DNA from 2 places in the Aquabacterium sp. A08 genome. Region 2 is predicted to be linked to the other one. Evidence: predicted binding sites of a transcription regulator. Region 2 holds the regulator's gene; the other holds the start of a gene.

Region 1 (3,401 bases), on a different contig from region 2:
GCCTTCGGACCGGCCCAGGACTTCCAGCATTCGACCCATGCGTCAATCCAGTTCCCAGACCGAGACCTTGGCCGCCAGGGCGATCGAGTTCAGGCGGCACACGTCCCGAGACGAGGTCGCGCGGTTGATGGCGCCACCCTTGCCAGTCAGTCGGCGGATCAGTGCTTTGAGGCTCATGGGTATCTCCGGCGGGGTGAGGGATAAGCTCACGAAAGTGAATGAATGTTCACCATTGTGCTGATCTATTCAATCCCCTGTCAAGCCCACCCCAACCCCTGACTGTTGCATCCGCGCATCCTGGCGCGGGCACTGCTACAGTGGCGAGGCTGGCTATGCCCAGCCCCGTTTGCCTCCCTGAACGGGCGCGTGCCTGGCACGCTTGCGCCCGGTCCCGTCTCGTGCGGTGCCGGGTTTCTTTTGAGTGGGTTGGGATTCATCCCCAACCAGCGTGGGCAAGCCTGTGGATAAGCGCCCGTGAAGTGAAACAATGCGTTGATCTGCAAGGCCTCCGTCACCGCTGCCTGTTTCATGGGCACCGGTGATCCCCGTCTCCACCGGTATGTGCACCCACTTCAGCCCCACCCGCAACGGGTCATGGACACGAGCCACCCTCGGGGTGGACCTGCCCAGCCAGCCGTGCCCGCCCGAGACCTATCCCGGCTACGCCGCTCCTATCGCATTGAAAGACGGGCAGGGCGGGGTGCAATGCACCCTGGCCCGCTTCGGCCTGATCCCGCACTGGACCCAGGACGCCCAGGCGGCCACCCAGATCGGCCGCAAGACCTACAACGCCCGCACCGAGACGGTGGCCGAGAAACCCAGCTACCGCACCCCGTGGCGCCAACGCCGGTTTGCCATCGCGCTGCTCGACGACTTCTTCGAGCCCAGTTGGGAGACGGGCAGGGCGGTGCGCTGGCGCATCCAAAGAGCCGACGGCCAACCCATGGGTGTGGCCAGCATCTGGGACCGCTGGACAGACACCGACACCGGCGAGATCGTCACCTCCTTCTCCATGCTCACCGTCAACGCCGACGGCCACCCGGTGATGGGGCGGTTTCACCGACCGGGGGATGAGAAGCGCAGCGTGGTGGTTTTACCGCCTGAGCAGTTCCAGGCCTGGCTGAACGCCGACGTGAACGAAGCCATGCAGATGTGCGCCGTGCCCGCAGGCGGGACACTGACCGCTGAACCGGCACCGCAGGCCAGACCGCGAGCCGTGCAGAACCTGCCAAAGACACCACAGGCAGCCCCAGCAGCCGAAGCCCCTGGCGCCGCCCCAACCACCCACACCAACTCGCAGCCCTCGCTGTTCTGAGCAGAGCCTTCAGACCAGCTGGTTGACCTGGGTGCCCAGAGAGCCGGAAGTGGCCAGGGGCAGGTTGGCCGGAATCGCTTGCAGCAAAGCTAGTGTGCCCGAGGCCTGCACGTCCAGGGCCTTCTTCAGCACCGAAACCTGAACCTCCTGGGCCAGGTTGGCTTGTTGGGTCTGCACAGCGGCGTTGACCAAGGCGGTGGGGGAAACGTCCATGCTTTAAGCTCTCCAGAGACACCCAAGATATCGGAACGGATGGCCAAGACATGAGCGTGGGATGGAAGATGTGTGGAAAACGGACGAGCCGGTTACCCCCATCTAGATTCGTACGTAGTGCTCTGATTCCAGGTAAAAGATCCATGGGCGTGACTGGCGCCATTCGGGATTGCCCGGTGCGCCGCATCGAGAGGTCGGCCGGGTCGCTGTGCACAGTGAACTGAGCACCTGAAGGACGCGTGAGCGAGGAGCTCCTGGGCGCGCTCAGGCCGCGCACTAAAAAAGCTCATGGCGCACGCAATTCATGCGCGCGACCGCGCCGTGCATGTCGGTGGTGCCTTCGCCGAGAAGGGTGTCCTTGAAACTGTGCAGTATGCACAGTGCGCGCAGTAGCCCTTGAACAGGCGATTGGCGCGTAGGCTTGGCACGTTGTTTGCGCAAAGCGTCGCATCAACCACCGGAGTGACGCCATGTCCCAAGCCCCCGACCTTGACCACGACTATCCCCTCAGCGAGGTGCCGCCCGGCGCTCGCAAAGGACTGATTTCCACGTCCCTTGTGCTGTTCGGATTCACCTTCTTCACGGCCACCATGTTTGCCGGCGGCAAGCTGGGCATGGCCTTCGACTTCAAGACCCTGCTCTGGGCCGGCATCACCGGCAACCTGCTGCTGGGCCTGTATGCCGCTGCGCTGGGCTATATCGCCTGTCACAGCGGTCTCAATTCCGTGCTCATGGGGCGCTTCTGCTTCGGCGAGACCGGCAGCAAGCTCTCCGACTTCGTGCTGGGCTTCACCCAGATCGGCTGGTACGCCTGGGGCACCGGCGCCATCGCGGTCGTGCTGGTCAAGATGCTGTCCCTGCCAGCGGCATGGACGGTGCCGCTGATGGTGCTGTTCGGTTTCGGCTTCAGTCTGACCGCCTTCATCGGCTACCGGGGCATGGACCTGCTGTCGCGTGTGGCGGTGCCCGCGATGCTGGCCTTGCTGCTGTGGTCGCTGTGGATCGCGACACGGGATGTCGGTGGACTCGACGGCCTGCTGGCGATCCAGCCCAAGGAAAGCATGAGCTGGAGCATGGCCATCACCCTGGTGTTCGGCACCTTCGTCAGCGGCGCGACCCAGGCCACCAACTGGACCCGCTTCGCGCGCAGCAGTCGGGTCGCCGTGCTGTCCAGCCTGATCGGTTTCTTCATCGGCAACGGACTGATGATCCTGGTCGGTGCCTATGGCGCCATGGTCTATCAGCAGCCCGACATCGTCGAGGTGATGGTGCTGCAGGGCCTGTCGATGGCGGCGGTGGTGATGCTGTTCCTGAACATCTGGACCACGCAGGACAACACGATCTACAACTTCGCGGCTGCCGGCTGCAACATGGTCCGCAAAGATCGCCGGGGCACCATCACCCTCGTCGGCGCGGGCGTCGGCACCCTGCTGGCCATCGGCGGCATGACCGACATGCTGATTCCCTTCCTGCTCCTGCTGGGCTCCATCATTCCGCCCATCGGCGGGGTGATCATGGCCGACTACTTCCACGGCCACAAAGGGCGCTACCCGAAGCTCAGCGCCACCGCCCTGCCGCGCTTCAACTGGATTGGCCTGAGCGCTTACTTCATCGGGGCTGTCTGCGCCTACTTCTCGCCGTGGGTGGCCCCGCTGGTCGGCATTCTGGTGGCGGCGGTGAGCTATGTCCTGATGTTTGAAGTCAAGCGTATGTTCCTGTCCCGCTCGGTCCTGCAGGCCGCGGACGCCTGAGCGTTGCCCGAGGATGGACCCGATGAGTCTGAGCGTTCACGACATCTTGCTGCTGCCCGGTTTGCAGGCGTTGCGATGGCGCGCCGGGCAGGCCGGGGGCCACCACACCGTGCGCTGGCCTT
Region 2 (3,401 bases):
TCACCCTGGACACCTACCGCGTGGCCGGCTACGAGCAGCTGCGCACCTACGGCCGCATGCTGGGCGTGGTGGCCCACCTGGCGCACGACCGCGCCGCCCTGCAGGACCTGCTGGAGCTGCTGGCCAACAAGCGCATGGTCATCATCGACACCGCGGGCCTGGGCCAGAAGGACCCGCGCATCCAGGACATGATGGCGTTGCTGGACCACCCCAGCATCAAGAAACTGCTGGTGCTCAACGCCGGCGCCCACGGCGACACGCTGGACGAGGTGTTTACCGCCTACAAAGACACCGGCCTGCACGGCGTGGTGCTGTCCAAGGTGGACGAGGCCGCCAAGCTCGGCCCGGCCGTGGACGCGCTGATCCGCCACCAGGCGGTGCTGCGCGGCCTGTGCACCGGCCAGCGCGTGCCCGAAGACTGGCAGCGCCCCGACGCCGCCGCTCTGGTGCGCCTGAGCATGGGCAGCAGCGGCAAGTCGGCCCAGGACCCGCAGGCCAGCGAGCTGGCGTTGTTCTTCACCGATCCGGTGCAGCCCGGCGTGCAACTGGACGGCTGGCATGCTTGAGGCCGGCTTCGACCAGGCCCACGGCCTGCAGGCGCTGGACCTGCGCCCGCCGACGCGCGTGCTGCCGGTGGTGGCCAGCCCCGACGGCGAGCGTTCCCTGGAACTGCTGTGGCGGCTGGAGCACGGCCTGCGCGCCCTGGGCCTGCCGGTGCTGGTGCAGGAAGGCGCGCGCGGCCTGTGCGTGGCCGACGCCCAGGCCGGCCACCGCGAGGTGCTGCGGCGCTGGCTGGACGGCGTGCCGCCCGGCGGCGTGGTGCTGCTGCACGCCCCGCTGGACGCGCTGACCGCCCTGCTGGCCGACAGCCCGGCCCGCCCGCTGGTGGCCCTGACCGACGCCCCGGCGGCCCGGGTCGGCGCCTACAACGCGGTCAAGGTGCTGCACCAGGCCGCGGCCTTGCAACCCATCGTGTTGCGGCTGGAGGCGGTGGACGACCCCGCCGCTGCCCCCGACGTGAGCGCCCGGCTGGCGCAGGCCGAACAGGCCTTGCGCGCCACCTGCGCGCAGCGCCTGGGCTGGGTTCCCGTGGTCTGGCCCCTGGGGTATCATCCCAGCAGGAACGGGACCGTGGCGGGCCGGCTGGCCGAGTCGGGCTGGCTCAAGCTGCTCGACAGCGCACTGACGATCGACGAATCCGAGACCCGAGCCCATGATGACCCCTGCCGCCAGCGTTGCCCGATCCCAGCCGATCAGACCCTCGGAGTTCCAGATGTACACCGCCAAAGGCACGCTTGACCGGAACGCGCAACTCCGCCAGTACAGCCCGCTGGTGCACCGCCTGGCGCACCACATGATCGCCAAGCTGCCCGCCAGCGTCGAGGTGGACGACCTGATCCAGGTCGGCATGATCGGCCTGACCGAGGCCCTGGCCCGGTTCGAGCCGTCGCAGGGCGTGCAGTTCGAGACCTTTGCCAGCCAGCGCATCCGCGGCGCCATGCTCGACGAACTGCGCGACGGCGACTGGATGTCGCGCGGTTCGCGCAAGCTGCAAAAAGACATCGAACACGCGGTGCAGCGGCTGGAACAGCGCTTGTCGCGCAGCCCGAAGGAGTCGGAAATCGCCGACGAGCTGGGCATGAGCCTGGCCGACTACCAGGAAACCCTGGCGCGGGTGCGCGGCACCCAGCTGGTGTACCTGGAAGACCTGTCGGCCAAGGGCGATGACGAGGACCATTTTCTCGACCGCTACCTGCCGGCCGACGCCCAGTCGGACCCGCAGGCCCTGCTGGGCGACCAACGCATGCGCAGTGCGCTGGTGGAGGCCATCACCAAGCTGCCCGAGCGCGAGCAGTACGTGATGAGCATGTACTACGAGCACGACATGAACCTGAAGGAGATCGCCGCGGTGCTGGGCGTGACCGAGTCGCGGGTGAGCCAGTTGCACAGCCAGTCCATCGCCCGGCTGCGGGCGCGGCTGCGCGAGCACTGACGCCGCGCCGGGTGCCTGCTGGAGCGACCAAAGGCCCTGCGGGGCCTTTGGTGTGTCTGGGATGCTTTCGGCGGGTGGCCGGGGGCGCCCGCCCGCCGTGGCTCAGGCCTTGAGGTAGCCCGCGCTGCCCAGCGCGGGGCCGCGCGGCTGGCCGAGCCGGCTGTAGGCCTTGAGCGGATCGGCCGGGAACAGCTGCTGCAGCGCGCGCTGGCTGGCGGCCGAGAGCTGGGCGGTGTGGGCGTGCAGGGTGTCCAGGCCGCTTTGCAGCTGCTGCAGCCGCTGCTGCACGTCCGGGGGTGGAGCGCCCAGGGGGCGGGTCGCCTGGAAGGCGGGGGCCAGGGCCGACATGGCCTGTGCCAGCGCCGCGCAGCGCTGCACCAGGGTGTCGGCTTCGCCGCTGGCCGGGCTGTCGGTGGCGGCGGTTTGCGCCTGGGCCAGGGCCGCCAGGGCGTCGTCCAGCCGCTGCAGGCACAGGGTCCAGGGCGCGGCCAGGGTCATGCGGGGCGTCAGGCTTGCGGGGTGTCGCCCGAGCGGCCGGGGGCGCTGGCCACGCTCAGCATTTCGCGGGCGTTTGCGATCATCTTGTCGGCAATGGCCTCGGCGTTGACCGAGAACGAGCCGTTCTGGATGGCCGCGCGCATGGCCTGCACCTTTTCGGCGTTGAACACGTCGGTGCCGGAGCGGGCCACGCCGTTGGTCATGGTCTGGGTGACCGGCGAGAGCTTGACCGAGACGCTGGCGGGGCTGTCGGGCGCCGCCGCTGGGGTGGCGCTGGAGGGGGTCGCAGCAGCACGTTCCGCAGGCTTGGCAGACCCCACGGACGTGGCACTGACGGACTGTTCGGGCAGGCTGTTGACTTTCATGACACTCTCCAAGCCCCAAACAAGGGGGCGCTTGAGAGCCTTATCGACCATTCGTGTGGCGACTTTAACCCTTTTTTTGTGCTAGCGGGGCCGGCCGCGGGCGGACTGTGGGGCGGGCCCCACAACCGGCGGGTCAGAGCGCGACTTCGACGGTGTCGGCGTCGCGGACGGTGCCGGTCAGCACCTTGCGGTTGGGCAGGCGCACCCGGGCCGGCTGACCGACGTGGCCGTGGGTCAGCGCCTGGCCGCTGGCCGACAGCTGGAAGCCCGGGCCCCGCACCTGCACCCGCACCGGGGTGCCGGCGCTGAACACCTGGGGCGTGCGCACCCAGCCTTGGCGCAGCACCTGGCCGGGCATGAGGGCGCGGGCCGCCTCCTGGCCCAGCCAGTCCTCGGTCCGGGCCAGCACCGGGGTGGGGTGTTCGGCCCAGTCGATTTCGGTGAGGTCGGCGTCGGCGGCCGTCAGCGGCGTGCCGGGCGCGACCGGGCGGCGCACCACCCAGGCCGGGCCCCAGGCGCGCACGGTGACCGGCAGGAACACGTTC

Evidence for each region. The regulator FliA, encoded in region 2, starts transcription of late flagellar genes. The targets are predictions, from matches to a motif close to CTAAAGTTTNNNNNNNNNNNGCCGNTA.
Region 1: a site for FliA is predicted at 1,557-1,583, ahead of HA630_RS09505 (YjfB family protein). Genes of this name have one in related genera too.

Annotation. Positions count from the first base shown of each region.
Region 1 covers NZ_JAAQQT010000606.1:799-4,199, forward strand. Annotated here, with positions in the region: gene HA630_RS09495 (LexA family transcriptional regulator) at 1-39, opposite strand, end outside; gene HA630_RS24735 (hypothetical protein) at 43-177, opposite strand; gene HA630_RS09500 (SOS response-associated peptidase) at 560-1,315, shown strand; gene HA630_RS09505 (YjfB family protein) at 1,325-1,528, opposite strand; gene codB (cytosine permease) at 1,999-3,279, shown strand; gene HA630_RS09515 (PucR family transcriptional regulator) at 3,302-3,401, shown strand, end outside.
Region 2 covers NZ_JAAQQT010000534.1:2,535-5,935, reverse strand. Annotated here, with positions in the region: gene flhF (flagellar biosynthesis protein FlhF) at 1-566, shown strand, start outside; gene HA630_RS04070 (hypothetical protein) at 559-1,299, shown strand; gene HA630_RS04065 (RNA polymerase sigma factor FliA) at 1,274-1,993, shown strand; gene HA630_RS04060 (hypothetical protein) at 2,096-2,491, opposite strand; gene flgM (flagellar biosynthesis anti-sigma factor FlgM) at 2,500-2,856, opposite strand; gene flgA (flagellar basal body P-ring formation chaperone FlgA) at 2,990-3,401, opposite strand, start outside.